Tardiphaga sp. vice304: one gene and its partner. The protein of the gene in region 1 binds, or shares a complex with, the protein of each later gene. Links are inferred from orthologs where the notes say so. Each region holds a gene or a part of one and is shown on either strand. Other genes may lie near its edges.

What was found.
Region 2: the proteins of trxA (region 1) and trxB are in contact, whole or in part, in a crystal structure (PDB 1F6M), measured with the Escherichia coli proteins. The link is inferred for Tardiphaga sp. vice304 from one-to-one orthologs.

What each region holds. Positions count from the first base shown.
Region 1 is NZ_CP041402.1:205,636-217,819, reverse strand. What follows is about bases 1-2,668. They hold trxA (thioredoxin), read right to left. Parts: upstream 1,661-2,668; coding sequence 1,340-1,660; downstream 1-1,339. Other genes in these bases: addA (double-strand break repair helicase AddA), read right to left, coding at 1,757-2,668; FNL56_RS00910 (metallophosphoesterase family protein), read left to right, coding at 361-1,101; FNL56_RS00915 (bifunctional folylpolyglutamate synthase/dihydrofolate synthase), read left to right, coding at 1-346. Outside these bases: more of addA, read right to left, coding at 2,669-5,239; double-strand break repair protein AddB, read right to left, coding at 5,236-8,382; FNL56_RS00890 (nucleotidyltransferase family protein), read right to left, coding at 8,508-9,230; FNL56_RS00885 (PilZ domain-containing protein), read right to left, coding at 9,368-9,688; tRNA (adenosine(37)-N6)-threonylcarbamoyltransferase complex ATPase subunit type 1 TsaE, read right to left, coding at 9,783-11,306; FNL56_RS00875 (sensor histidine kinase), read right to left, coding at 11,303-12,184. UniProt on the Escherichia coli protein: Participates in various redox reactions through the reversible oxidation of its active center dithiol to a disulfide and catalyzes dithiol-disulfide exchange reactions.
Region 2 is NZ_CP041402.1:4,970,406-4,987,009, reverse strand. Bases 6,645-9,636 are described here. They hold trxB (thioredoxin-disulfide reductase), read right to left. Parts: upstream 8,628-9,636; coding sequence 7,662-8,627; downstream 6,645-7,661. Other genes in these bases: FNL56_RS23775 (Lrp/AsnC family transcriptional regulator), read left to right, coding at 8,874-9,353; FNL56_RS23785 (LysR family transcriptional regulator), read right to left, coding at 6,736-7,659. Also shown: FNL56_RS23830 (PAS domain-containing protein), read right to left, coding at 1-215; FNL56_RS23825 (phasin), read left to right, coding at 556-930; FNL56_RS23820 (phasin), read left to right, coding at 1,226-1,660; FNL56_RS23810 (hypothetical protein), read left to right, coding at 2,129-2,359; FNL56_RS23805 (hypothetical protein), read left to right, coding at 2,411-2,770; FNL56_RS23800 (ParA family protein), read left to right, coding at 2,962-3,642; FNL56_RS23795 (metal-sensitive transcriptional regulator), read right to left, coding at 3,746-4,021; FNL56_RS23790 (heavy metal translocating P-type ATPase), read left to right, coding at 4,071-6,419; FNL56_RS23770 (IS110 family transposase), read left to right, coding at 9,668-10,606; FNL56_RS23765 (DoxX family protein), read right to left, coding at 10,673-11,083; transcription elongation factor GreA, read right to left, coding at 11,271-11,747; carB (carbamoyl-phosphate synthase large subunit), read right to left, coding at 11,952-15,281; FNL56_RS23745 (class I SAM-dependent methyltransferase), read right to left, coding at 15,647-16,342; FNL56_RS23740 (Dps family protein), read left to right, coding at 16,552-16,604.

The DNA of each region.
Region 1 (12,184 bases):
CGCAGCAGCGCTCGGCGATCTCGAAGAGCGGGTGCCGCGCCCGCTGGTGGTGATCACCGGCATGATGGCCAACAAGGATGCGGCGGGCTTTCTCGGCAATTTCGCCGGGCTCACCCGGCATATCATCGCGGTGCCGATTCCCGAGCGCAGCGGCGCCATGACTCCGCAGGCGCTGGCCGATGCCGCGCGCAGCCTCGGCATGCGGGTCGAGATCGCAGCCGATGTGGCGTCGGCGCTGCACGCGCTGACCAGGCTTGCCTATGAGGTACCGCCGCGTATCCTGATTGCCGGCTCGCTGTATCTGGCCGGCCACGTGCTCGCCGACAACGGCACGCCGCCCACGTAAACTCAGGAGTACCGATGCGCTTTGCTGCGATCGCCGACGTGCACGGCAACTATCTCGCATTGGAAGCCGTGCTGGCGGATATCAAGGCGCAGGGCATCACCGACATCGTCAATCTCGGCGACATGGCGAGCGGCCCGCTCGACGCAAAACGCACCATCGACATCATGATGGCGATGGACGCGCCCTGCGTGCGCGGCAACCATGATCGCTATCTAACCGACTATGCGCTCGACGACATGTATCCGTCGGATCGCTTCTCACATGGCCAGCTCGAAGAAAAGCATCTCGACTGGCTGCGCGCGCTGCCGTTCAGCGTCGTGTATCGCGACGCCGTCTATCTGTGTCACGCCACGCCGGCCGACGACAACACCTACTGGCTGGAAGCGGTGACGCCGGACGGCGTGGTACACATGGCGGCGATCGAGGCGATCGAGGCAAAGGCCCACGGCATCGCGCAGTCGCTGATCCTGTGCGCGCATTCGCATATCCCGCGCACGGTGAAACTTCGCGACGGAAGGATGATCGTCAATCCCGGCAGCGTCGGCGGCCCCGGCTATCGCGACATAGCACCGTATCCGCATGCGGTGGAGACCGGCACGCCGGACGCGGCTTACGCGATCCTCGAGCAGCGCGGCGACGCCTGGCAGGTGACGTATCGTCAGGTGCCGTATGTCAACCAGGCGATGGCCGATCTCGCTTGCGCCAACGGCCGCGACGACTGGGCCAGCGCGCTGGCGACGGGTTGGATCAGATAGGGGCGGCGGCGCGCTGTTCACCTCTCCCGTAGGGAGAGGTCGGATGTGCGAGCGCAGCGAGTACATCCGGGTGAGGGGTTCCGGACTATCTGTGGAGCATAGCCCCGTCACCCGCCCGGCTTCGCCGGTCGACCTCTCCCCCGCGCGAAGCGAAGCTTCGCTAGAGGGGAGAGGTGAACAAACAAAACGGCCGGTGACATGGTCACCGGCCGTTAAAATCACGATCCAACCGAACGCATCAGGTTGCGGCGGTGATCCACTGTTGCAGCTTCTGCTTCGGCGCGGCGCCGACCTGGCGCGAGGCCATCTCGCCGTCCTTGAAGATCATCAGCGTCGGGATCGACATCACGCCATACTTCGAGGCGGTCTTCGGGTTCTCGTCGACATTCAGCTTCAGGATGGTGACCTTGTCGCCCAAAGCGGTGGAAATCTCGTCCAGCGCCGGCGCGATCATGCGGCAGGGGCCGCACCATTCGGCCCAGAAATCGACGACCACCGGGCCGGTCGCCTTGAGCACTTCCGCTTCGAAATCGGCGTCTGAAACCTTGCCAACGGCCATGATGGTCCTCGTGATGTCTGGAGAAAGCGCCGAAAGAATCGCGCTGGGACGATGCCATCCAACCTATGAACGCACCCCGGCCGGGTCAAGGCGCGCTCACTGCGAGATGATGCCGGCCAGCGCTGCGTCCAGCGCAGGTGCGGAAAGTTCCATGATTTCAGGGGTTTCGGTCCAGAGCAGCGCGGCGCGGACGGGCTTTGCCTTGTATAATTTCGCCAGCACCGCGCGATATAGCCCGAGCTGCCGGACATAGGCGTCCGGCGCCTCGTCCGCCCGCCGCGGCGGGGCGTGGTTGGTCTTGTAGTCGACGATCCAGACCTCTTTGGGCGTCACCACCAGCCGGTCGATCTGGCCGGACACGGTGACCGGCTCGCCGTGGCGCGTCAGCCGGCCGACGATCGAGACCTCGGCGCGGCTGCCGGGCGCAAAGAGGTCGGCAAAGCGGGGATCGCCGATCAGCCCCAGCACCCGCGCGGCCAGCGCGTCGCGGTCGGCATCGCTCCAGGTGCCGGCGTTGCGGGCCAGATAGCGCGCCGCCGCCTCCAGCCGGCGTTCGGCTACGAGATCGGGCAGCGATTGCAGCAGCCGGTGCACCAGCGTGCCGCGCTGCCGCGCACGGGCGCGGTCGGCGTCCGATTCGCCGGGGCGCATGCCATGGTCGTCGTCGGCGGGATCGGATGGCCGCAGAAAGTTTTGCCGGCGCGGTGACGCGGGCACCGACAGCCGTAGCCAAGGCGGCAACGCGACCGGCGCGACCGCTTCGGGCGTTGAGGCCACAGCCGCTTCCGGCACGCCGTCCTCAAGCCTCGTATAGCGCTTCACCACGCCGTCCGGCGGCGGCACGTTCTGCATCTGCAGGCCGGAATTCTCCAGCCCCTTGAGGATCAGGTCGTACCAACTGAGCGGCCGGACCTCGTTGCGATTGCCGGGCATGCAGCCGCCGACGATCAGCCGGTCGGCGGCGCGGGTCATCGCGACATAGAGCAGGCGGCGATATTCATCCTCGGTCTCGCCGACCATTTTGGCGCGCGCCTCGGCGACAACGGGCGGATCGTCGCCCTTGCGACCGGCCCATACCACCACGCCCGGCCCCTGCGGCGCCGCGTTGCCCTGTGGCAAATGGATCAGATTGAGCCGCTGGGTGTCGGAGGGCGACGATGTCGTATCGACCAGGAACACGACCGGCGCTTCCAGTCCCTTGGCGCCGTGCACGGTCATCACGCGGACTTCGTCGCGCGTGATCTCCATGTCGCGCTTCACCTCGGTATCGGCGGCGCGCAGCCAGGCGATGAAGCCCTGCAAGGACGCCGGCGCCTTCTGCTCAAAGCCCAGCGCCAGTTCGAGGAATTCGTCGAGCGCGTCATTGGCCTCATGGCCGAGCCGGCGCAGCATGTGCGCGCGGCCGCCATCGCCGCCAAGCAGCCAGGCGTAGAAGGCGAACGGCGTCTCGGCAAAGACGCGGCGCTCGCATTCCTGCAGCCGCGTCAGCGCGCCGGTGAGTTTCGCATCGCCCTCGGCCTGTTTATCCAGCGCGGCGCGAAGCGTGCTCTGGCGCTGGTAAGCCAGCTTGAACAGATCGTCATCGTCGAGCCCGAACAGCGGGCTCTTCAGCGCTACCGCGAGCGCCAGATCGTCCTGCGGCAGCAGCAGCGCGTCGGCGAGATGCATCAGGTCGATGATCGCGATGTGCTCGGTGAGCTTCAGCCGGTCCGCGCCGGCGACCGGAATGCCGGCGTGTTTCAGCGCCTGGATGATGGCGTTGAACGCCTTGCCGCGGCGCCGCACCAGCACCAGCACGTCGCCATAGCGCAACGCGCGACGCCGGCCCTTCGGGCCGGTCGGCGTACCGTCGGCGATCAGTGTTTTGATCTCGGCCTGTACGCGTCGCGCGAGCTGAACTTCGGGGCTGGTCTCGGCGACGTTGTCGAACGGCGCCTGCCAGCCCTCGATCGCGTCGCGCTTTTCCGGCTCCTGCAATTCCCACAGGTCGATCAGGCTCGGGCCGGCATCGTCCAAGGATTGGTGCACTGGATAGGCGCCGACATTGTGGATGCTGCGATAGATCGTTTCGTCGCGAAAGACGTGGTCGACCGATTGCAGGATCGCCGCCCCGGAGCGGAACGAATAGGTGAAGGCGACGGGATCGAAAGTGTGGCCGGCGCCCTTGAAGCGGCTCTCCAGCGCGCGGCGGCGCTCGTCGAATTCGCGGGGGGCGGCGCCCTGGAACGAGAAGATCGACTGCTTCTCGTCGCCGACCGCGAAGATGGTGCGCTTGGTGCCGTCGCGCGCGCCTTCGCCGGAGGTGAATTCCGAGATCAGATGGGTGACGATGTCCCACTGCCGCGGGCTGGTGTCCTGCGCCTCGTCGATCAGCACATGGTCGACGCCGCGGTCGAGCTTGTAATGCACCCAGGCGGACGAGACGTTGTCGAGCATGGACAGCGTCTTGTCGATCAGGTCGTCGTAATCGAGCAGGCCGCGCTCCTGTTTTTCGCGCGCGTAGCTGGCGGCGACGCCACCGGCGATCACCAGCAGCGCTCGCGTACGGTCGCGCATCAGCACGGCGCGGCGGCGCGCCAGCAGCGCGCTCAAGCGCTCGCATTCGCTCTTCAAGGAATATGTGAGGCCGGGATGGGCTTCGACGATCTTCTTGGTCGCCAGCGCCTTGCGCGGCTCCATCGTGCCGGTGAAGAACACCTGCAGGTACTTGTCGACCTGCGTGCTGCCGTTGAGGTCCAGCGCCTCGCGCAGCCGGTCGGCCTGGTCATTGTCGGTCTTGGTACCGGTGGCGAAAACCTCCGCCGCTTCCTTCCAGCGCCGCTGCGGCAGATGCGGGCCGTCGACCATTTCGAGCTCGATCGCCGCGGACGTGTCATTCGGCGTGACGCCGAGCGCGGCGGAGAGCTGCGCCATCGCGGCCTCCGTGCTGCCGGCGCGTCCCGTCCAGGCCAAAAACTGGTCGCGGTTCAAGGACGCCTCGCGCACCACGTCGCGGAAGGTGACGTCGGCGGCGGACGTCATGGCCAGCGCGAGAGCGCGGCCCTCCGCACTGTCGGGATCGGCGGCGGCCTTCAGCAGTACCGCCAGCGAGCCCCTTTCCATCATTTCGTTCTGGTCGCGGTCGTCGAGCACGCTGAACCGTGCCGGCACATTGGCCTCAAACGGAAACTGCTGCAGCAGCCGCGTGCACAGCGCATGGATGGTCTGCACCTTCAGTCCGCCCGGCGTCTCCAGCGCGCAGGCAAACAATTCGCGCGCCCGCATCCGCAATTTTTCATTCGGGTTCGGGATGCCGGCGTTGCGGATCGCGGTGTCGAGTTCGTCGTCTTTCAGCGTCACCCAGTGGCCGAGCGTGGTGAACACGCGCTCGGCCATGTTGGCGGCTGCGGCCTTGGTGAAGGTGACGCAGAGTATCTTTTCCGGCGGCACGTTGGCGAGCAGCAGCCGGATCACGCGGTTGACCAGCACATAGGTCTTGCCGGAGCCGGCATTCGCCGAAACGAACACCGAAGCGGTGGGATCGGACGCGCGGGTCTGCTTCAGTCGCGCTTCGTCGGGAATGAGGCGTGGGCCGCTCATGATTCCGCTCCCGCATCGCCGGCGGCCGACCATTCCTTGATCCGCGCCAGATCGTCATAGCTGCCGTAGCGGTTCGACCACATCGAGAGACTTAGCGAATTGTATGGCGTGGTCTCGTCCTCGAATTTCAGGATCAGCGTTTCCAGCTTCTGCCGCGCCTCGATTGCGGCGTCGTCGGGAAATTGCGCCTCGTCCTTGCGCTCGATCTTCAACTCAAGAATCTTCTCTTCGCCGGGCGGATTGTTGCCGCTGAGCCGCACGTAAGTGAGTTCGCTCACCGAGGATCCGGCCGGAATGGTATCGAAGCCGCCCTCGCGCAGGATCGCGGCTTCCAGCGTCAGCTGCGGCGACAGGCCCATGCGGACCTGCTTGCCGGTCGGCGGCTGGCCGGTCTTGTAGTCGAGGATCGCAAAGGTGCGGTCGGCGCGACGCTCGATGCGGTCGGCGCGCGCCGAGAGTTCGAAGATCCGGCCGCTGTCGAGCGGGATCTGGATCTTGCCTTGCTGCTCGGCGATGATGCCGGAGACGTCGCCGCGCCGCTCGATTTCCCAGTTGGCGAACCAGTCGGCAATGCGCAGGAAACGCGGCCACCAGAGCGCCTGCGCCTCCGGCCGCGTCATCAGCGGCAAAAAGTGCTTGCGGCCGATCTCGCGCAATTCGCGCGCGGGATGCTCGGGCAAAGCGGCACTGAATCTTTCCGTGAAATCGCCGAGCGCATTGTGGATCGCCGATCCCCTGTCGGCGGCCGACAGGGGCATGTCGACGGGGTCGAGCGGCGCCAGCCGCAAGATGTATTTCGCGTAGATCGTATAGGGATCGCGCAGCCAGTCCTCGATCGCTGTGACCGACAGCTTCAGCGGCCGTGCCGCGCGCGGCGGCCTTGGCGAAGGCTGCGCAATCGGCGTGACGGTCGCCGGGCGGTCGAGCTCATTGGCGTGGTCGATATATTTCTCACCGGCTTTCACCGCGGCGTCCCAGCGGTGCTGGCCGGCGACGGCTTCCAGCCGGTGCAGGAAGCGCGACGCCACCGCCGGCGCGCCGCCGACCTTGGCGGCATGGCTGAGGATCACGTCGTTTGCGCCGAGCAATTGCGCGAAGTCATGCGCGGACAGGCCGATGCGGCGCTCCGGCAGATCGAGCTTGAGTTCGTGACGCATCGGCCGGCTCAGCCACGGGTCGATCCGCGGCGCCGGCGGCCAGATGCCTTCGACGAGCCCGCCGATAATGATGCGGTCGTTCTGCGTCAGCCGCGCTTCGAGCGGGCCGTAGATCCGCAGTCTTGCGTGGGCGACTTCCGGCCGCCGCACGGTCTTGTCGCCGAACGCGGTGTGGAACACTTCGGCGTAGTCGTTGAGCGGCACCATCAGGCCGCTCTGCGTGATCTTGTCGTCGGCGCGATCGCCGAGCAGTTCGTCGAAGGCGCGGGTCAGGGCGATGCCCTGATGGCCGTCGAACGCGACGGCGAGTTCGGCGTCGATGCGCGACAGCGTCGCGATCACGGCCTGATGCCGAGCGGCAAGCTCGGCAAAGTCGTGCGGCTTGAAGCGGTCGAGGTTTTCCAGCGGCGCCAGCGCGGCCCGCAACTGCGCGATCAACTGCTGCGCGTCGTCGAGTCGCTGGTCATTGAGTCTGGCGCGCGGCTCGGACGGGTGCAGCGCGGAGGGACGACCGCCTTTCAACTCGGCGAGTTCATGACGATAGCGCGCAAAATCCTGCGCCAGGCCTGCGCTCTGCGCTTCCGGGCGGGTGCCGCGCAGCAGCGCCATTTCCAGCGTCTGGATCTCGTGGCGCCAGCCATCGGCGGCCCGGCCGAGCCGCAGCAGCGGATGCTTCAGCAGCGCCAGCAGGGTCGCGGGCTGCAGCCCTTCGGCGGCGGCTTCCGCGGCGAGGCGCGCGAAAATGCCATGCGGCGTATCCATCAGGGCGTCGCCGCCGGAATCGTCGAACTCCAGATTCCAGCGCCCGAGTGCGGCCATCACGCGGCGCGCCAGCGCGCGATCGGGCGTCACCAGCGCGGCGGAAAGGTCGAGTTCGCGCGCCTCGCGCATCGCCACCGCGATCGCCAGTGCTTCCATTTCGGGGTTGGCGGCGGCGATCACCGCGAGCCTCGTCATGCCGCTGTCGATCGCCTGCGCGACGGCCGGTTCGGCGAGCCGCTTGTGCCATTGTGCGGTCGCATTGGATGGCCGCATCAGTTCGGAGGCCAGCAACTCTCGGCCGGATGCAGCGCCGAGAATTTCGACGTCGCTCCGCTTGATACCGAAGCGGACGAGCAGGCCGTGCATCGCGAATTGCGGATGATTCGACGAGGGCGGCGCGTCGTCGGAGCCGCCGATCAACTGCCACGCGGCATCATCTAGATCGGTGTCCAGCCCCGGTAGCACCACGGCGCCGTTCGGCAGGTCGGCGATGGCGCGCAGAAACTTGGCGGTCGCCGGCATCGAGCCGGTCGAGCCGGCGGCGATCACCGGCCCCTGATGATGCGCCGTCAACCGCGCGGCTTCCGCTTCGATCAGGATGTCGCGCCGCGCTGCGGGCTCGATCTTGCCGTCGGCCTTCAGGATGTCCGGCCAGACTTCGCGGGCGATGTTGAGGAACTGCAGCGTCAGCTGCCAGTAGCGGTCGAGCGCGTCGGGCACGAGGCCGTCGAGCGCCGCCCAGTCGACCTTGCGCGTCACCATGTCGTCCATCAGCCGCGCGAGATCATCGGCGAGCTTCAGCGTCGAGGCCGGGCCGCCGACCACCAGCGGCGCCTGTGCGGGATTGTCGGGCGTGATGCGCTTCGCCCAGGCCGCGATTAGCTGCGCCAGCAGCAGGCGGCGCGGCAGGCCGTCGAGCGCGGGCAGCGCGTCGAGTTCGGCGAACCGGGTCTGCGGCGCTTCCTGCGCGAATTCGATCTCGTCTTCGTCGATGTCGTTGAAGGTGACGATGCGCGGCAGCACCACGGCGTCGGTGTCGAGCACGTCGAGAAAGATCTCGCGCGCCATGCGCCCGGCGCGGCGCGTGGGTAGATACAGCGTGGCACCAGCCAGCAGTTCCGGCTGCGCGCGCGGGGCAAAGCCATCGACCAGCCGGCCATCGACCAGCGCGGTGATCAGCGTGCGCAGGAACGGGCTTGAGGCGGGAATGGTGAATACGCGCATGAAACCCCTGATTCGCGGTCAGGCTGTATCATGACACGGGTAGCAGGGTGACGGGAGTTCTTACCTCTCCCCGGTGGGGAGAGGTGTCAGCGCGTCGTCGATCGAGTCGAGTTCGGGTTAGCTCTTCACGCCACGCTGGCCAAAAACGCTTCTTCAGCGGCCTGTACCGCATCCGGCGTGCCGACGTGCATCCACAAACCGTCCATGCGCAGGCCGAACAGGCGTTCCTGCTCGTTGGCGCGGTCGAACAGTTTGGTCAGCGAGAATTCCCCGGCGGGCGCGTCCACGAACAGTGCCGGCGACAGGATCGCGACGCCGGCATAGACGAACGGCACCACCTGGGCTTCCTTGCGGCGGCGCAGCGCGCCGTTCGGCAGCATCGCGTAGTCGCCGGTGCCGCCATAGCCGATGCTGTCGGCGGTCGGCGCCATCAGCAGCAATGCGTCCATGGTTTCGGGATCGAACGCCTCGGCGAGGCGCGAAAGGTTCGGCCGCACGCCGTCGATCCACATCGTATCGGCGTTGAGGTGATAGAACGGCGCCTGGCCCAGCAGAGGCAGCGCCTTGACGACAGCCCCGCCGGTGCCGAGCACCTGGTCGCGCTCGTCGGAAATCGTCACCTTCGGCTGTGAGCGTGCCGCGACATGGTCGATGATCTGCTCGCCGAGATAGTGCACGTTGACGACCGCATTCGTCACGCCGGCGTCGGCCAGCTTGTCGAGCACATGGTCGAGCAGGGCTGATCCCGCGACCTTCACCAGCGGCTTGGGCATGTGATCGGTGAGCGGTCGCATCCGCAGGCCGAGGCCGGCGGCAAGGACCATCGCTTGGGTGGGGGTCACGGGCATAATGAAACGGTCTCGGCGGGATAATCGGGTTCAAACATCAGCGAATCTAGCACAGGGCGGGCACGATGGCCTAAACGATCCAGCCATAGGGTTCTGGCATGACAAAGGCGCGACGCGCTTGTTCCCTCCCGCCGCTTTCAGACGGCGTCCTGGTTCTCCGGCCGTCGCGCGGCCATCTTCTTTTTCTCGGAAGGTTTCAGGAAATTGACGCCGATCTGGTCGCCATTGACCCAGGCCAGTTCGCAACGCCGATAGGCCAAGCCAGTCGAGGACAGCAGCAGGAAAAATTCTTTCAGATGCAGGCCTTCGACCGAGCTTGCCACCGTCAGTTTGGCGCCGGTTTCGGAGATGTCTTCCATGATGCAGGCGCGGCGCCAGGTGCCGTCGATGCCCATTATATGCGCGGGAAAGCCGCGCTCGAACACCACCCGTTCGCCTTTGCGCCGTTCCACCGCCATTGCCGCTGACCATCCCGATACAAAGCCGCCCGCTTGGCAGGCTGGTACCGTCAAACTACGGCCGCCTTGGCTAACGAATGGTAAAAGGAAGGGCTCAGCCCTGCGGCGGCGGCACATGGGCCGCGTACCAGCCGCGAAACGGCGCCAGCGTCGGATGCGCCAGCGAGCGGTTGAGGTAGGTCCACAGCCGCGGCTGGTGCTTCAGATAATGCGGCTTTCCGTCGCGGCGGTTGAGCCGCGCGAAGGTGCCGAGCAGCCGCGTGTTGCGCTGCGCCGACATGATGGCATAGAGCTCGGCAAAGCCGGCGGGGTCGAAGCCGGGCTCGGCTGCCAGCCGCGCCTTGATGTAGCGCGTCAGCATAGCGAGCTCGAGCGGCTCCGGCACGTCGATGCGGGCATCCTGCAGCAGCGACACGAGATCATAGGCGGCGGGACCGAGCACGGTGTCCTGGAAGTCGATCACCCCGACCCGGCGAGTGCCGTCGCGGTCCTCCAGCCAGATCAGGTTCGGCGAATGGAAGTCGCGCAGCACCCAGGTCCGCGGCGCCGCGGCGGGCTTCGCCAGCAGTTCGCGCCACATCGCGAAGAATTCGTCGCGCAATGCCGGCGTCGGCACCGCGTCGCGATCCGGCAGATACCATTCCGGCATCAGCCCGACCTCGATCAGCAGCGCCTCGGTATCGAATACCGGGATCGCGTAGTCCTGATGCGGCAGCAGCGGCAGCGTCTCCGGCAGTGGCTGCATGTGCAGTGCCGCCAGCATGTCGGTAGCGGCCTGGTAGCGCTCCGGGATGGGCGCCGGCGGCGTGCCCTCGATGAAGGCCGCGGTGCCGAAATCCTCGGTAATCAGGAAGCCCGTATCGAGATCTGCATGGTGGATCGCAGGCGCGGAAATGCCGTGCGCGCGCAGGCCGTTGGCGATCGCGACGAAGGGGCGGACGTCCTCCGCCAGATGCACCGCCGCGCTGTAGGATTTTCCGGCATAGATCGCGGCGCCATCCGGCCGCTTCGGCGCGTTCATCAGGATGAAGACGCCGTCGTCGCGGATCAGCCGCGCATAAGAGCGCGTCGAGGCGTCGCCGGCCATCCGCACGCGGCGATCGTCGAGATGGCGGGCGCCATCGAGAAATTCGCGTAAGCCCTGCAACCGCGCCACCACGGCAGCACCGGTGCCATAGCCGGTGATCTCGGCGGCGCGGGCGGAGGATCCCAGCGCCGGACGGTGGCTGAGCGCGATGTCGATGCGGTCTTCCGGCATCAGGGCGCTCGCGCGCTCCGGCCATTCGATCAGCACGACGACACCATCGGGCAGCGGCGACAGGCCGATCTCCTCGAGCTCACTGGGATCGTTGATGCGATAGAGGTCGGCATGCACCAGCGGGAACGACGGCAGCTCGTAGCTCTGCGCCAGCGTGAAGGTCGGGCTCGGCACTTCCAGCTCGTCGTCGCCGGCGAGGTAGCGGATCATCGCGCGCGCTGCCGCGGTCTTGCCGGCGCCGAGATCGCCCGACAGCGTGATGACGTCGCCGGCGCCGATCAGCAGCGCGAGATCGGCCATCAGATGCGCGGTGGCGGTCTCGTCGGCCAGCGCGACCAAAAAGGAGACGGGGGCGTTCATTCGGCAGCGTTGCGATGCGCGGTCTGGTCGAGCGGGAAGTCGCAGGTCACCGTGGTCCCTTTGCCGACGACCGAGTCGACGCGAACCTTGCCGCCGTGCAGTTCGACGAAGGAGCGCACCAGCGACAGGCCGAGACCGGCGCCGCGATGCCGCGAGCCGTTGGCGTGGCTCTCGAACCAGTCGAACACCTTGTCCTTGACCTCGGGCGGGATGCCGGGGCCGCGGTCGGTCACCATGAAGCGAACATTATGTTCGGTGCGCTCCGCCGTCAGCGTGATCACCGAATCCTGCGGCGAGAAGCCGACCGCATTGGCCAGCAGATTGTATAGCACCTGTACGACGCGGCGTTCGTCGCCGGTGAAGTTGCCGATGGTCGAATCGGCATTGACCTGCAGCGCGATGCGGTCGCGCGCCAGCCGGTCCTGAATGCCTTCGGCGGCGTCCTCGATGGTCTTGCGGATGTCGATCGGGCCCAGATTCAGCGTCATCGCGCCGGCGTCGATGGTGGCGAGATCGAGAATGTTATTGATGATCGCCAGCAGCGCGCCGGTCGAGGTGGTGATGTATTCGAGGTATTCCGCCTGCTTCGGCATCAAGGGGCCGGTGATCGGATCGCTCAAGAGATGAGCGAAGCCGATGATCGTAGTGAGCGGCGAGCGCAGTTCGTAGGAGACGTGGTGGACGAAATCCACCTTCATCTGGTCTGCGGCTTCCAGCGCCTCGTTGCGTTCGCGCAGCGCGCGCTCGACATTCTCGGCGTCCGAGATGTCCTGGAACGTCAGCATGGTGGCGCCGTCGGGCAGTGGCATGGTCATGCAGTCGAGCACGCTGCCGTCCTTGCGCTCCAGCTTGAGCGGCACCGCGACGCGGTTCTCGAT
Region 2 (16,604 bases), 4.8 Mb from region 1 along the record:
TGCGCGATCTGGCGGCGATGCGGATCGGCGGGGCCGAAGCTTCTGGTGAACAGGGCTGCGGCGTGTTCGGCATCGAACAGCCTTGCGCCGACCGGATTGGCCCACAGGATTCGCGTGCCGTCGAGCGACCACAGCCAGGCCGGCTGGTTGCTTGTCGCGTGCAAGGCCAGCCTGGCATCGCTGACGCCTCGCAACTGGATTTCCGCGCTGTTCATCGGCACTTCATGGCTTACGAATGGAGACCCGCGGGGCGAGTCGGCGGCTTCATCGTTTCAGCATTAACACTTAATTCAGTATCGCGCGCGGTGACGCGCAGGTCCACGGCAGCGCCGTTTTTGCATCGTCGAATGTGGAACAACGTTAATTTGCAAGAGCTGCCGAACGGCTGGCCGGCCATTGTGTGGGGAGTTGCAAAACCAATGCAATGGTTCACGATGGAGCGCGGGACAGCACGCCGCCTCAACATCGACGTCTGGCTCGCAAGAAGGCAGAGATCACGGGAAACAGCCCAAACGGAGCAGCGGATGGCTCCGTCAACGTACAGAGGAGTGGGACATGAGCGGCGACAAGTTCGAAATTCCCAAGGAAATGCGGACCATGGCCGAGGCCAGTTTCAACCAGGCGCGTGCATCATTCGAGAAGTTCATGGCCGGAGCACACGATACGGCCGCCACCATCGAGGACCGCGGCGCCACCGTACGTGAAGGCGCCAAGGACATCAGCAGCAAGGCCATTACCTTCGCCGAGAAGAACGTCGCCGCGTCGCTGGACTACGCCCAGCAATTGCTGCACGCCAAGGACCTCGGCGAGGTGATGCGATTGCACAGCGAATATGTGCAGGGGCAGATGAAATCTCTCGCCGAGCAGGCCAGTGAGATGGGCCAGATCGTCAGCCGGGCCGCGATGGATGCCGCCAAGCCGAAGACCTGACCAAATTTGGCAACGGTGACCAAACTGCTCGATCTTTCGGCAGAAAACCTATCAAGAACCTATCAAGAGTTGTGAATTCTCAGATGGTCGGCCGAGACGTGAATCTTGGCCGACCAGTTATGCTATATTGCCATGCAATATTTCGTTGCAATGCACAAATCCGATATGATATTCTGTTTACGATGCTTAACGCCGGTTTTGACGGCGTTTCGTTCCGGCTGTCCTGGGGACATTGGCGTCTTTAGCGGCAGTTGACCGGTCTCGTTTTCATTTATTGCAGCGAAGGATGCACGTCATGGCCGACTCCATCGATCCGTTCTCATCTTCCGTCATTCCGTTTCAAGTGCCCGAGCAGGTTCGCGAATTGGCCGAGAAGGGCGTTTCGCAGGTCCGCGAAGGTTACGCCAAGTTCAAGGACGCCGCTGAAACCCATAATGGTACCGTCCAGGCTGTGGTGACCACGGCCGCCCGCGGCGTGACCGATTTGTCGGCGAAAATGCTTGAAATCGTCAAGACCAACACCAATTCGGGGTTGGATTTCGCGCAGGATCTGATCGGCGTGAAGTCGCCGTCGGCGGCGCTGGAACTCTGGATGTCGTTTAACCGCAAGCAGGTCGAAGCCTTTACTGGCCAGACCAGGGAACTCGCCGAACTGACCCAGAAGATTGTCTCGGAAACTGCCGAGCCGATCAAAACCGGCGCCTCCAAGCTGTTCCAGCCCGCAGCCTGATCGGTTTGAACGCACCGAATGCGGAAAGCCCGGGCGTCAGCCCGGGCTTTTTGCTGGCATCGACCCGATCCGCCGACGCTCCGCCGGATTCGAGGCAAGATTCATCGATTTCAGCCGCTTGGCGGCCTTGCCAAAGCGCTGCGTTGCACCTAGTTTCCCGCCTGTTCGCGACCCCTGTTTCGGGGCCGTCAGGATGCAGTTGTAGCTCAGTTGGTTAGAGCGCCTGTTTGTGGAGCAGGAGGTCGCTGGTTCGAGACCAGCCAACTGTACCATGCGCTCGCCCGCACGCGTGGCCGAGGCTGCCTTGATAAACGCTCACAATCTCCCCACGCATGGTTGCCCCCACGCATGTCCGCCCCGGGCAAGCATGTGCTGCCGTCAGGTCAGTTGTCCACTGATGCTGCCTCCGTCACGTGGGAACCAGCATGTCAAAGCTTCGTTGCCTTTTTAAATCGGCAGGAGGCCAGCATGAACAACGTGACCATCAGCGACAGTGGCATTGCAGTGATGTGCGATATCGCGCGGGCGTCAGGCCTTGATCTTAATGATGACAAGCAACAGGTGCTTGATCAACTGATTGCCGATGGACTGGTCGAACAGTCGAGCGCTGCGAAAACGACCGAAGCCACCAAATTTGCCGTGACGCCGAAAGGCCAGCAGCTACTCGACGAACGCGGTGTCGGCGTCAACGAGTCCTGAAACGCGAATTGTTGAGTTGGACCCGCACCTCGTTGGCGGCAAGGAGAGTTCGTGAGCATCGAAGTCAACGCCGATCATAAGGCCGAGATCGATCGGCATTTTACGTGGCTTGAGCAGCGGTTGCCGGCCGGACCTGCAAGATATGTCAATTGGCTACGGCGGCCGTCGTCGAAACTGGTACGGATTCCGCTTTCGCTGCTGCTCATGGTCGGTGGTGTCTTCAGCATTTTGCCGGTACTCGGCCTGTGGATGCTTCCGCTGGGCATGCTCCTGATCGCGCAAGACGTGCCCGTTCTGGAAAAACCCGTCGCACGATCGTTGGGATGGGCTGAGCGCAAATGGACGGAACGTCAGCGCAAGAAGCAGCTCGAAAAAGAACGCGTCAGGAACATCGACCGCGTGACGAAATAACAATGCGCTGAATATGTCGCAACGCGTACCACGATCCGCTGTTTGGACAGTGCTGCGGTGCAGCTTGTGACTCAAAAACCCGCTTACTCATAAATCGCTCTCATACCCTTGAACGGCTTGCAAATTCTGCTTTGACGAATCAGTGGCTTGATTCATTTTCGTGTTCTGGGGTCAATCTGGAGGCGGATCATATGAACGTAATTGTTTTTGCGTCGCGTAAAGGTGGCTCAGGCAAGAGCACACTGGCGGCGCATCTTGCTGCTCAAATTCAAAAGTCGTCCAAGAAATGTCTGTTGATCGATGCCGATCCGCAGGCGTCGCTGACGCTGTGGCACAAGCTGCGCGGCACCAATGAACCGATGATCAAGACGGCGACCCGTTCGGTTGCCGAGCTGATCAATGCAGCAAAGAAGGAGGGCGTGGAGTGGGTGTTCATCGATACGCCGCCGACCAACGCGGCCGTGGTCGATGACGCGATCAAGCATGCGACAATGGTCATCATCCCGGCTCGTCCTGGCGTGTTCGACGTCGATGCGGTGCAGGACACGATCCAGAGCTGCCGCACCTCGCGCAAGCCCTATGCGGTCGTGATCAACGGGGCCCCGGCGCGTCGCGATGAGGTCGAGAGCCGCATCGTCACCGTCGCACGCGAGGCGCTGAGCAAGTTCAAGGCCCCGGTGTGGTCGGGCCAGATCACCAACCGCGCGGATCTGCTGCTGGCTTTGGCCGAAGGCGAAGGCGCCCGCGAATATGCCGCCGATGGCCGCGCCGCCGGCGAGATCGCCAAGCTCTGGGCCGCCATCGAACGCTCGATCAAGGCTATCCGCGGCACCATGTCGGCCACCGGCACGATGCACAAGCAGGCCGCGTAACATCCACCAAGCCGCTGACAAAGACGCGCGTACACCGGTACGCGCGTCTTTGTCATGTGCGCTTCAGCGATGTCATGTGCGCTTCAGCGATGTCATGTGCGCTTCAGCGGTCGGCGCGGCTGACCACGTCCATCAGTTCAGCAATCTTGCGCCGCTGGTCGGCCTTGTTGCCGGATGAGATCGCGTGCTCGACGCAGTGCGCGACATGGTCACGCAGGATCTCCTCCTCTACCCGCCGCAATGCCGCGCGCGCCGCCGCAATCTGTGTCACGACGTCGATGCAATAGCGGTCGGTTTCGACCATGCCGGCGATGCCCCGCACCTGGCCTTCGATTCGTTTGAGGCGTTTCAAACATGATGTCTTGATCTCGCTGCTCATGGGCCTAATATACCCCCTCAGGGTATCCGCTTCAAGCGACGAGGGTCCAATGGCAGAGATTGTTCACAAGCATGGCGCGTGCTGTTGCGCGCCGAACGAGACGCCAGCCGCCGTCGATATGCGCGAGACCGATCCGGTGTGCGGCATGAAGGTCGAACGCGCCACGGCCAAGCATCGCTTCAGCTACAAGGATGTGGAGTACCTGTTCTGCGGCGGCCGCTGCCGCGAGCGCTTTGCCGCCGATCCGGAATCCTTTTTGAAACCGAAACAGCCGGCGCCTGCGGCGCCCGCCGGCACGATCTACATCTGTCCGATGGATCCGGAGGTCCGGCAGGTCGGCCCGGGTACCTGTCCGATCTGCGGGATGGCGCTGGAGCCCGAACAGGTCTCCCTCGAGGATGCGCCGGATCCCGAACTGGTCGATATGAGCCGGCGTTTCAAGATCGCGCTGGCGCTCACGCTGCCGGTGTTCGTGCTGGAGATGGGCGCGCATCTCGGCCTGATGACCCTGGTCGCGCCGGCCACTTCGAACTGGATTTCCTTCGTGCTGGCGACGCCGGTGGTGCTGTGGGCCGGCGCCCCGTTCTTCGTGCGCGGCTGGCGCTCCGTGGTCACGCGCCACCTCAACATGTTCACGCTGATCGCGATGGGCACCGGCGTAGCCTGGATCTACAGCGTGATTGCTACGCTGGCGCCGCAGCTTTTCCCGCCGGCGTTCCGCGATCATCATGGCGCGGTCGCGGTGTATTTCGAAGCGGCTGCGGTCATCATCGTGCTGGTGCTGCTCGGCCAGGTGCTGGAATTGCGCGCCCGCAACCAGACCTCGGGCGCGATCCGGGCGTTGCTCGGCCTTGCGCCGAAGACCGCGCGACGGATCGGCGCCGATGGCGACGAAGACATATCGCTCGACCTCATCGCGGTCGGCGACCTCTTGCGCGTCCGCCCCGGCGAGAAAATCCCGGTCGACGGCCTCGTTACCGAAGGCCGTTCCGCGGTCGATGAATCGATGGTGACCGGCGAGTCGATGCCGGTGACCAAGGCCGAAGGCGCGCGCGTCATCGGCGGCACGGTGAACCAGAGCGGGGGGCTCGTATTGCGCGCCGACAAGGTCGGCCGCGATACCATGCTGTCACGTATCGTCGAGATGGTCGCCAAGGCGCAGCGCTCGCGCGCACCTATCCAGCGCCTTGCCGACAAGGTCGCTGGCTGGTTTGTGCCGTTGGTGATCGCGGCTGCGGTGCTGGCGTTTGCGGCCTGGGCGATGTTCGGGCCGGAGCCGCGCCTGACCTATGCGCTGGTTGCCGCCGTCACGGTGCTGATCATTGCCTGCCCATGCGCGCTCGGGCTGGCGACGCCGATGTCGATCATGGTCGGCATCGGCCGCGGCGCTCAGGCCGGCATTCTGGTGCGCGATGCCCAGGCGCTTGAGCGGCTGGAAACCATCGATACCGTGGTGATCGACAAGACCGGCACGCTTACCGAGGGCCGGCCGAAAGTCGTTGCCATCACCGCCGCCGAAGGCGTTGCGGAAGACGAGGTGTTGCGATGGGCCGCTTCCATCGAACGGGCCAGCGAACATCCGCTGGCGCAGGCGATCGTCCAGGCCGCGCATGAACGCGGCATGGCGCCAGGCGAGGTCCGTGATTTTGCCGCGCCTTCCGGCAAGGGCGTATCGGGCCGCATCGACGGCAAACAGGTGGCGCTCGGCAATGCGATGCTGATGGCGGAGCTGAACGTGGATACGTCGGACCTGAACGGCATCGCCGAAGCCGCGCGCGCCAACGGCGCCACCGCGATCTATATCGCCGTCGATGGCCGCGCAGCGGGCGTGATCGCGATTGCCGATCCGGTCAAGCCGTCGGCCCAGGCCGCCCTGCAAGAGCTGCGCAAGGATGGTCTGCGGATCGTGATGCTTACCGGCGACAACCGCACCACCGCGCTGGCGGTGGCGAAGACGCTGGGGATAGACGAGGTCGAGGCCGGCGTGTTGCCGGACCGCAAGAGCGAGGTGGTGGAGCGACTGCGCGCTTCGGGCCGCCGCGTCGCGATGGTCGGCGACGGCGTCAACGACGCACCGGCGCTGGCGGCCGCCGATGTCGGCATCGCGATGGGCACCGGCACCGACGTCGCGATCGAGAGCGCGGGCATCACTTTGCTCACCGGCGACCTGATGGGTCTAGTCCGTGCGCGGAAATTGTCGAAAGCCACGATGAGCAACATCCGGCAGAATCTCACCTTCGCCTTCGTCTACAACGCCGCCGGCGTGCCGATCGCGGCCGGTGTGCTGTATCCGGTGTTCGGGCTGCTGCTGTCGCCGATGGTCGGCGCCGCGGCGATGGCGCTGTCGTCGGTCAGCGTGATCGGCAACGCGCTGCGGCTGGCGAAGGTCAAATTGTAGCCCGGATGGCGCGAAGCGAAATCCGCGATCGGCTGAACGATCGCACTGTTCCCGGATTGCGCTACGCTCCATCCGGGCTACGACCACTACGCCAAAAAAAAAGCCGGGCTCACACGAGCCCGGCCGAGATATTGGCCTCGAGAGGCCGACACAATCACCTTCCAAGAGGGATGACCAAGGCTCCGCACCACTGGAGGAGGGGGATAAACGCGGCGCGACGCCTCAGCTTGCACCAAATATGATCCCCGTTCTGCGCGCCCGGCAACGCCCCGCTCGGCATGTCAGTCATGCAGCAGGCGGTTACCGCGGTGGAATATCAGCCCGGCCAGCGTTGCGCCTTGCTGACGATGAAATCGCGGAACACCTGGACGCGGGCGACCGATTTCAATTCCTCGGGATAGACGAAATAGGTGTCGAGCTGGATCGAATCGGATTCGCCGAACAGTTGCACCAGCCGGTTGTTCTCCTCGACCAGATAGTCCGGCAACGCGGCGATGCCGAGCCCCTGCTGGCAGGCGCGCACCAGGCCCAGGATGTTGTTGACCTTGAAGTAGGATTCGCGCGGGCCGGAGCCGTTGCGACCGGCCTCGACCAGCCAGTTGCGGTTCTGCAGATGCGGGGCCACGCCGCCGTCGCTCAGCGTGATGATGCGGTGGCCGTCGAGTTCGTCCAGCGTCCGCGGCGTGCCGAAATGCTTGACGTATTCCGGCGCGCAATAGGCGTGAAAACCCATCGCGAACAGCTTGCGCTGGATCAGGTCTGGCTGGGTCGGCTTGCGGGTGCGGATGGCCACGTCGGCCTCGCGCATCGACAGATCGAGCTCCTCGTCGGTGACGATCAGCGAGATGCGGATTTCCGGATACAGCGCGGTGAATTCGCCGAGCCGGGGGATCAGCCAGTTGATGCCGACGCCGGGGGTGGTGGTGACCTTGAGGTCGCCGCTCGGCCGCTCGCGGCTGTCGGTCAGTTTGGCGCGCGCCGCCTGCAGCTGCATGAACACGTCATGCGCGGTGCGGAACAAAAGGTCGCCCTGTTCGGTGAGGATCAGGCCGCGGGCATGTCGGTGAAACAGCGAGACAGACAATTCCTGTTCGAGCGCGCTGACCTGGCGCGACACCGCGGATTGCGACAGGCCGAGTTGCTCGCCGGCATGCGTGAAGCTTCCCGCCTCCGCTGCCGCGTGAAACACCTTCAGCTTGTCCCAGTCCATGTCGTTAAATCCATCACGAGAGCGTCCCATGTCTACTCCGCCGCTGCGCGGTCGTGGGCGTGGGCCGCCAGATAACGTTCGGCTTCGAGCGCTGCCATGCAGCCCATGCCGGCGGCGGTGACCGCCTGGCGCCAGGTTTCATCCGCCACGTCGCCGGCGGCGAACACGCCGGGCACCGACGTTGCGGTGGAGTTCGGTGCTACCTCGATATAGCCGGACGGCCGCAGCTTGATCTGATCCTTGACCAGCTCGGTTGCGGGCGCATGCCCGATGGCGATGAACACGCCGTCGGCCGGCACGTCCTGCGTTGTGCCGGTCTTGACGTTCTTCAGCCGGACATGGGTGACCTTGGCCGGGCCTTCGGTGCCGCAGATCTCATCGATCGCCGAGTCCCAGATGACCTCGATCTTGGGATGCTTGAACAGCCGTTCCTGCAGGATGCGTTCGGCGCGGAAATGGTCGCGGCGGTGCACGACCGTCACCTTGGACGCGAAATTGGTCAGGAACAGCGCTTCCTCGACCGCCGTGTTGCCGCCGCCGACCACCACGACCTGCTTGCCGCGATAGAAGAAGCCGTCACAGGTGGCGCAGGCGGAGACGCCGCCGCCGGCAAATTTCTCTTCCGAAGGCAGGCCGAGCCAGCGCGCCTGCGCGCCGGTGGCGAGAATCACGGTTTCGGCGAGATAGACATCGCCCGAATCGCAAGCGATACGGAACGGGCGCTGCCTTGTGTCGAGCTCAGTGACGAGATCGGTGACAAGCTTCGTCCCGACATGCGCCGCCTGCTTTTCCATCTGCTCCATCAGCCACGGGCCCTGGATCACGTCGGCAAAGCCCGGATAATTCTCCACGTCCGTGGTGATGGTGAGCTGGCCGCCGGGTTGCATGCCCTGGATCAGGACGGGCTCCAGCATCGCACGGGCGGCATAGATCGCCGCCGTGTAGCCGGCGGGGCCGGAACCGATGATGACGACTTTCGCGTGGATGGGGGCGGCCATGGTCTATCCCTTTCTGAAGGGAGGGCTGGGGACGACGTGCTTGCGCCAGGGCGGCAGCGTCGAAAGTGTCAGATCGAAGTCCGTCAAACTCTAGGATATCTGTGGAGCTATGCAAGAATTGCAATCCGCATCGGCATTTTTTCCCCAGATCGCGCTTAATTTTTGCGTCGCACGCGCAATAAAATTGCGTCAGCTAACGCTCCTGCGTTAAGAGAGTCGGCCACTGCTCATAAGGATCTGCCGCGCGTGCCGAAAAGCCTAGACGAGATCGACCTCGAGATCCTCACCGAGATCCAGGCCGACGGCCGCATCACCAATGTCGAACTGGCCAAGCGGGTCGGCATCTCGCCGCCGCCCTGCCTGCGCCGGGTGCGGACGCTGGAAGAGGCCGGTTACATCCAGGGTTACCGCGGCCTGCTCGATCCACGGCTGCTCGGCTTCGACGTCACGGTGTTTGCGTCGGTGCATCTGTCGAGCCAGGCCGATGCCGATCTCAAGGCATTCGAGGATTTTGTCCGCCAGGAGCCTTTGGTGCGGGAATGCTGGATGCTATCGGGCGAGATCGACTTCATTTTGAAGTGCGTGGCGCCGGACATGGCCACCTTCCAGGAATTCGTCGGCCAGCTCACCGCCGCGCCGCATGTACGTAACGTCCGCACCTCGCTGGTGCTGCACAATTCCAAATACGCCGCAGCCGTGCCGTTGGAGTTGAAAGTCGCGGACTGACTCTTTCCCTTATCCAAGCAGCGAAGCTATGCAGAGGAGAGAGTAGCGCGTTGGTCAGCCAAGCGAACCACCGGGACGGGTTGGGTCAACACGTGCAGTCGCGCTTGCCGCACCACCCACACCCGGCCGGCCACCCTTGTAACTTGCCGAATGCCGTTTCTGCTAAGCTTGGCGGAGCGGTGGCAGGCGAAAGACCGCATCACCTGAGGGACACCAAGCCCGTTGGGGAGCGTGGGTCTTCGCCTGCCGTTCCATCGAACCCGAACAGTCGCTTGGGCCGCTTTGCGAGCCCGCTTGCGCAAGGATGGGATCAGATGGACGCGATTTACGTTGGCATCGATGTTTCGAAGGACCGGCTGGACGTAGCGGTACGCCCAACGGGCCAGAGTTTTGCGGTCGCCCGAGATGGCGCGGGGATCGACGAACTGATCGGACGACTGAAGGCGATCTCGCCACGGCTGGTAGCCATCGAGGCGACCGGCGGCTTCGAGACGGTTGTCGCAGCGGGCCTCGGCGGAGCAAGCCTGCCGGTGGTGATCGTCAATCCGGCGCAGGTGCGCTTCTTTGCCAACGCGGTTGGCAAGCGCGCCAAGACCGATCCGATCGATGCCATGGTGATCGCGCATTTTGCCGAGGCGACCAAACCGCAGCTGCGTCAGCTGCCCGACGAGATGACGCGCCTGCTTGCCGATCTGGTCGCGCGCCGGCGCCAGATCGTCGAGATGATCGCGGCGGAAAGCCAGCGTGCCCGTCGCGTCAGTAATCCGCGGTTGAAGAAGAGCATCGCCCGGCTGCGCAAGGCGCTGGAGAAAGAGCTGGCTGAACTGGACGACGATATCCGCGATCACGTCCAGGGCACGCCGGCCTGGGCCGAGAAGGAAGATCTGCTGGCCTCGGTCCCGGGCATCGGGCCGACGATTGCCCGCAGCCTAATCGCCGAATTGCCGGAACTGGGCACGCTTGATCGCCGTCAGATCGCCGCGCTTGCGGGTCTGGCGCCATGGACCCGGCAATCCGGCCAATGGCGCGGCAAGAGCTTCATCGGCGGCGGCAGAGCCAGCGTGCGCGGCGTGCTGTTCATGGGCGCCATGGTCGCCGCTCGCTTCAATCCGACGCTCAAACTGTTTCGAGACAAACTCGTTGCCGCCGGCAAGCCCAAGCTGGTGGCGATCATTGCGGTCGCCCGCAAGCTACTCACCATCCTCAACGCCATCCTCCGGGACAAAACGCCATGGCAGCCCAAAAACGCTTGACCCGAAAGACAGTCGCTCCCCACGCGAAGCGCGGGGGAGGGAAAACCAGGCATGCAATTGTAGTTATTACGCCTTGTTGCGCAGCATCGCGTCCGCGCTGATCGGACCACCGCCCGCCGTCGCCAGATACAAACAGGCGAAGCAGAACAGGATCGCGGCGGTGCCGCCGTTCAACAGCGGCAGGAACACCGGATCGGCGCCCTTGAACATGTGGCCGATGAAATAGGCAAAGGCCATTTCGCCGGCCAGAATGAAGGCGACGATGCGGGTGAACAGGCCGATCAGCAGCAGCGCACCAAGAATCAGTTCGAGCGTTCCGGCGGCACCGATCAGCGAGAACAATTCAACCTTGGCGAAATACGGCACGGCCGGGAATTTGAAGATCTTGGCGATGCCATACTGCAGTAGCAGCAGGCCGGTGATGAAGCGAAACAGGCTGAGCGCCGTCGGCTGGTATCTCGAAAGAGTCTGGTCCATGTCATTTGTCCCCCATGTGATGACAAATCGCTCTTAGCATTATTGCAGCGCGAGATGCCCTTCACTCTCATGTGAGGAACACGTTATCGCCGCAATTATTCCTGCCGGCCGGAGCCCAGTTCAACCGTGCGCGCAGCAAAAAGCCGCGCACCAAGCGCGGCCTTTGCATTTCGGTCAGCGTGCGATCTTAGCGCCACTCGACCTTGGTGATCTCGTAAGCCTTGGCGCCGCCGGGGGCGACGACTTCGACGGTGGCGCCCTTGGCCTTGCCGATCAGCGCGCGCGCCATCGGCGAGGTGATCGAGATGCGGCCCTTCTTGGCATCGGCTTCCGGCTCGCCGACGATCTGCCAGACGGCCTTCTTCTCGGTGTCCTCGTCGACCAAAGTCACGGTGGCGCCGAACATGATGGTGTCGCCGGACAGCTTCGAGATGTCGATGATTTCGGCGCGCCCGATCTTGTCCTCGAGCTCGTTGATGCGGCCTTCGTTGTGCGACTGCTCTTCCTTGGCGGCGTGGTATTCGGCGTTTTCCGAAAGGTCACCATGCGATCGCGCCTCGGCAATCTGTTCGATGATCCGCGGACGGTTCACCGACTGACGCTCCTTCAACTCGACTTCCAGCGCGGCATAGCCGCCTGCGGTCATCGGGACCTTTTCAACCATCGCTTTTCGTCCTTTAACGTCATGCCGGCGCCATCGCGGCGCGCACGAAACCATTCAATCTGCGAGATGTCGGCGACTGCGCTTGCAGCCAAGGACTGCAAACAGGCCCGGCAAGTGCCGAAACAGAACAATATCACGACCGGTGAGTTCCGGTCGTGTCAGGTTTATTGCCGATCGCGGCCCCGGCGTGCCGCCCGGCCTTAATCAGGTTTCGGAAAAGTAACTCTGCAAGGTGCGGACCTCAAGGTCTCCGCCCAGATAGGCGCGGATGCCTTGGGCTGCCGCCACAGCGCCAGAAAGAGTGGTGTAATACGGAACTTTATGCAAGAGGGCAGCGCGCCGCAGCGACCGGCTGTCGGCCAAAGCCTGCGGCCCGTCGGTGGTGTTGAAGACCAGCTGGATCTCGCCATTGGTAATGGCGTCGACGATATGCGGCCGGCCTTCCAGCACCTTGTTGATCTTGACGGCGGGTACGCCATTGTCGGCCAGGAAGCGCTGCGTGCCCGAGGTGGCGAGCACCTTGAAGCCATTGTCCGACAGCAGCTTCACGGTCGGTAGGATCCGCGTCTTGTCGCTTTCGCGTACCGAGACGAACACGGTGCCCTTACGCGGCACGCGGGTGCCACCGCCGAGCTGGCTCTTCGCAAATGCCACCGCGAAGGTCTGGTCGATACCCATCACCTCGCCGGTGGAGCGCATCTCCGGGCCGAGCACGGTATCGACGCCGGGGAAGCGGGCAAACGGGAAGACCGATTCCTTGACGCCAACATGGCCGAGCGTGCGCTTCTTCAGATTGAACGAAGCGAGCTTCTCGCCGGCCATGATGCGGGCGGCAATCTTGGCGACCGGGATGCCCATCACCTTGGCGACGAACGGCACGGTGCGCGACGCGCGCGGATTGACTTCGAGCACGTAGATGTCGCCGTCCTTGATGGCGAACTGCACGTTCATCAGGCCGACGACGTCGAGACCGAGCGCCATGTCGCGGGTCTGCTGCTCGAGCCGTTCGATCATTTCAGGATCGAGCGAATGCGGCGGCAGCGAACAGGCGGAGTCGCCGGAGTGGATGCCGGCTTCCTCGATGTGCTCCATGATGCCGACGACGAACGTGTCCTTGCCATCGCACAGGCAGTCGACGTCGATCTCGATGGCGTCCGACAGATAGCGGTCGAACAACAGCGGGTTCTTGCCGAGCACGGTGTTGATCTGGCCGGTCTTGTCGTTCGGGTAGCGCGACTTGACGTCGGCGGGCACCAGCTCGGGCAGGGTGCCGAGCAGGTAATCGCCGAGCTGGCTCTCCTCGCGGATGATCTGCATGGCGCGGCCGCCGAGCACGTAAGACGGACGCACCACCAGCGGCAGGCCGAGGTCAGCGGCAACCAGGCGTGCCTGCTCGACCGAATAGGCGATGCCGTTCTTCGGCTGCTTCAGCTTCAACTTGTCGAGGATGCGCTTGAAGCGGTCGCGGTCTTCGGCCAGATCGATGGCGTCGGGCGAGGTGCCGAGGATCGGCACGCCGGCGTCTTCCAGTGCATGCGCCAGCTTCAGCGGGGTCTGGCCGCCGAACTGCACGATGACGCCGTGCAAGGTGCCGTTCTGCTTTTCGGTATCGATGATCTCGAGGACATCCTCGGCCGTCAGCGGCTCGAAGTACAATCGGTCCGCCGTGTCGTAGTCGGTCGACACGGTTTCCGGGTTGCAGTTGATCATGATCGTCTCATAGCCGGCGTCATGCAGCGCGAAGCAGGCGTGACAGCAGCAATAATCGAACTCGATGCCCTGGCCGATCCGGTTCGGACCGCCGCCGAGGATGATCACCTTCTTCTTGTCGGTCGGCGCGCTTTCGTCGGAGAAGCCGCCGGCGAACGAGGATTCGTAGGTCGAATACATATAGGGCGTCGGCGAGGCGAATTCGGCCGCGCAGGTGTCGATGCGCTTGAACACCGGGCGGACGTCGAGTGAACGCCGCAGCGTCTTCACTTCTTCCTCGGTCTTGTTCGCCAGCACCGAGAGCCGGGCGTCGGAGAAGCCCATCGCCTTCAGCGTCCGCATGCCGAACGCATGGCCGGGCAGGCCGTTTTCCTTGACCTTGGCTTCCATCTCGACGATGCCGCGCATCTCCGAGAGAAACCACGGATCGATCTTGCAGGAGGTGAAGATCTCGTCGTCGCTCCAGCCGAGCCGCATCGCCTGCGCTACCTGCAGCAGGCGGTCCGGCGTCGGCGTGCCCAAGGCGGCGCGGACGGCGTTCTTGTCGTCACCGCGGCCGAGATCCTCGATCTCGATCTCGTCGAGGCCGGTGAGGCCGGTCTCCAGGCCGCGCAGCGCCTTCTGCAGGCTTTCCTGGAAGGTACGGCCGATCGCCATGACCTCGCCGACCGATTTCATCGAGGTGGTCAGCGTGCGGCTGGCGCCGGGGAATTTCTCGAAGTTGAAGCGCGGAATCTTGACGACGACGTAGTCGATGGTCGGCTCGAACGACGCCGGCGTGGCGCCGCCGGTGATGTCGTTGGCGATCTCGTCGAGCGTGTAGCCGACGGCGAGTTGCGCCGCGACCTTGGCGATCGGGAAGCCGGTGGCCTTGGAGGCCAGCGCCGAGGAGCGCGACACCCGCGGATTCATCTCGATCACCACCATGCGGCCGTCGGCCGGATTGACGCCAAACTGCACGTTGGAGCCGCCGGTCTCGACGCCGATCTCGCGCAGCACCGCCAATGAGGCGTCGCGCATGATCTGGTATTCTTTGTCGGTCAGGGTCAGGGCAGGCGCAACGGTTATGGAATCGCCGGTGTGCACGCCCATCGGATCGATGTTCTCGATCGAGCAGACGATGATGCAATTGTCGTTCTTGTCGCGCACCACCTCCATCTCGAACTCTTTCCAGCCGAGCACGGATTCCTCGATCAGCACTTCGGAGGTCGGCGAGGCGTCGATGCCGCGCTCGACGATCTCGATAAATTCGGCCTTGGTGTAGGCGATGCCGCCGCCGGTGCCGCCCATCGTGAAGGACGGGCGGATCAGGGCCGGGAAGTCGATCACGTCGAGCGCGCGCAGCGCGTCCGGCAGGTTCTTAACCTGCACCGAGCGCGGCGTTTCCAGGCCGATCTTGGTCATCGCCTCGCGAAAGCGCTGGCGGTCCTCGGCCTTGTCGATGGCATCCGCGGTGGCGCCGATCATCTCGACGTCGAATTTCTCCAGCGTGCCCTGCTTGCGGAGGCTAAGGGCGCAGTTCAGCGCGGTCTGGCCGCCCATGGTCGGCAGCAGCGCGAAGCCCTTGGAGCGGTCGCCGCGCTCCTTTTCGATGATCTTGGCGACGATTTCCGGGGTAATCGGCTCGATATAGGTCGCGTCCGCCAGATCCGGGTCGGTCATGATGGTGGCCGGATTCGAATTGACGAGGACGATCCGGTAGCCCTCTTCCTTCAGCGTCTTGACCGCCTGGGTGCCCGAATAGTCGAATTCGCACGCCTGGCCGATCACGATGGGACCGGCGCCGATGATCAGGATGGTGGATATGTCAGTGCGTTTGGGCATTGCATCTCGCGATTGGTCGAAACTGGGCACAAAAAAAGGGCGCGCGTCGCGCGTCCCTTGAGCCGGGCGCGGGTCGATCCTCGCGCGCGGCTGTCTTTAGACCAGTATAGCCGTGCAAGGAAGGCTTTTAAAGCCGCCTTCGACCGGGAATGCACCGCTTTAGGGCTCCGCCTGAGCCGGCTCGCCGAGCCGAAGCTGCGGAGCAGCGAAGGATGGAGGCCCAGCCTGGATTTGAACCAGGATAAGGAGCCTTGCAGGGCTCCCGCGTAACCTTCCGCCACCGGGCCACGCTTATTGATACCGCTTATTGGGTGCGCCAGCCAGCGTTACCCGTCGTTAGACTTAATCCGGCGGCTCGGGCCCGCTTACGAAGCGGGGTGCGCCACGAAGGTCATCCGCCAGCGGTTGTGGCCGATATTGTTCGGCGCCCGTACGGCCGAAAAACCGGCGGCGGCGAGCTTGGCCAGCATGTCGGCTTCGCTGTAATGCTGCAGACCGATTCGGGTTCGCAACTGCCGGTAATCCGACAGGGCGGTGCGAACCAGCCCCCAGACGGCATCCGTCAGAAATCCGTGCTTCCAGGCCAGTTGCAACAAGGCGGCGATATCGCGACCCATGCCGGCATCCGGCTGCAGGATGTCGCCGACCACCAGCCTTCCGCCGGGCTTGAGCAGCCGTTTGATGACGGCAAAGCCGTCGTCGAGCTCGGCGGGGGTCATGTATTGCGCGACCGAATTCATGACGGCGAGGTCGACCGACTGCTCTTCCAACTGCCGCAATTCGTCGAGCGAGTGCACCCGGATCTTCGGCATGTCAGCGAATCGGGCGATCAGCCGGCTGCGCACGCCGGGTGCCGGCTCGGCCAGGATCAGCCGGCCGCACGCCGCCGCCACCTTGGCGGCCGATAGGGCCTCGCCGCAGGCAAAATCCAGCACCACGGCATCGGGTGTGGTGACATACCCCACGATCTCGCGTGCAATGATGTCGAAATGCACGTCGCGGTGCAGCCGGCTCGCGTAGATCGTATGGGCGGAGTCGTAATAATCGATCCAGTCGTCCATCGCTTGGCCTGGCCTATCTTTGTTCCGTCACGGGAACCGGTATAAAATTGAAGCGTTAAGGGATCGGAGCGTTTTCAGGTGCGTTGGAATCGCCTTCACCCGCAAAACTCTCGTTCAATATTGAAGCGATTTCGACACCACCAACGGTCTGCCTTGATGTTCGTCGAAGCCCGTCTGTTCGATATCGCCCTACAGGAAGGTTGTACACCGTGTCCCCAGCCAAGAATGCCAAAGTTGCCGCCGATCTCGATACCCCCTCGGA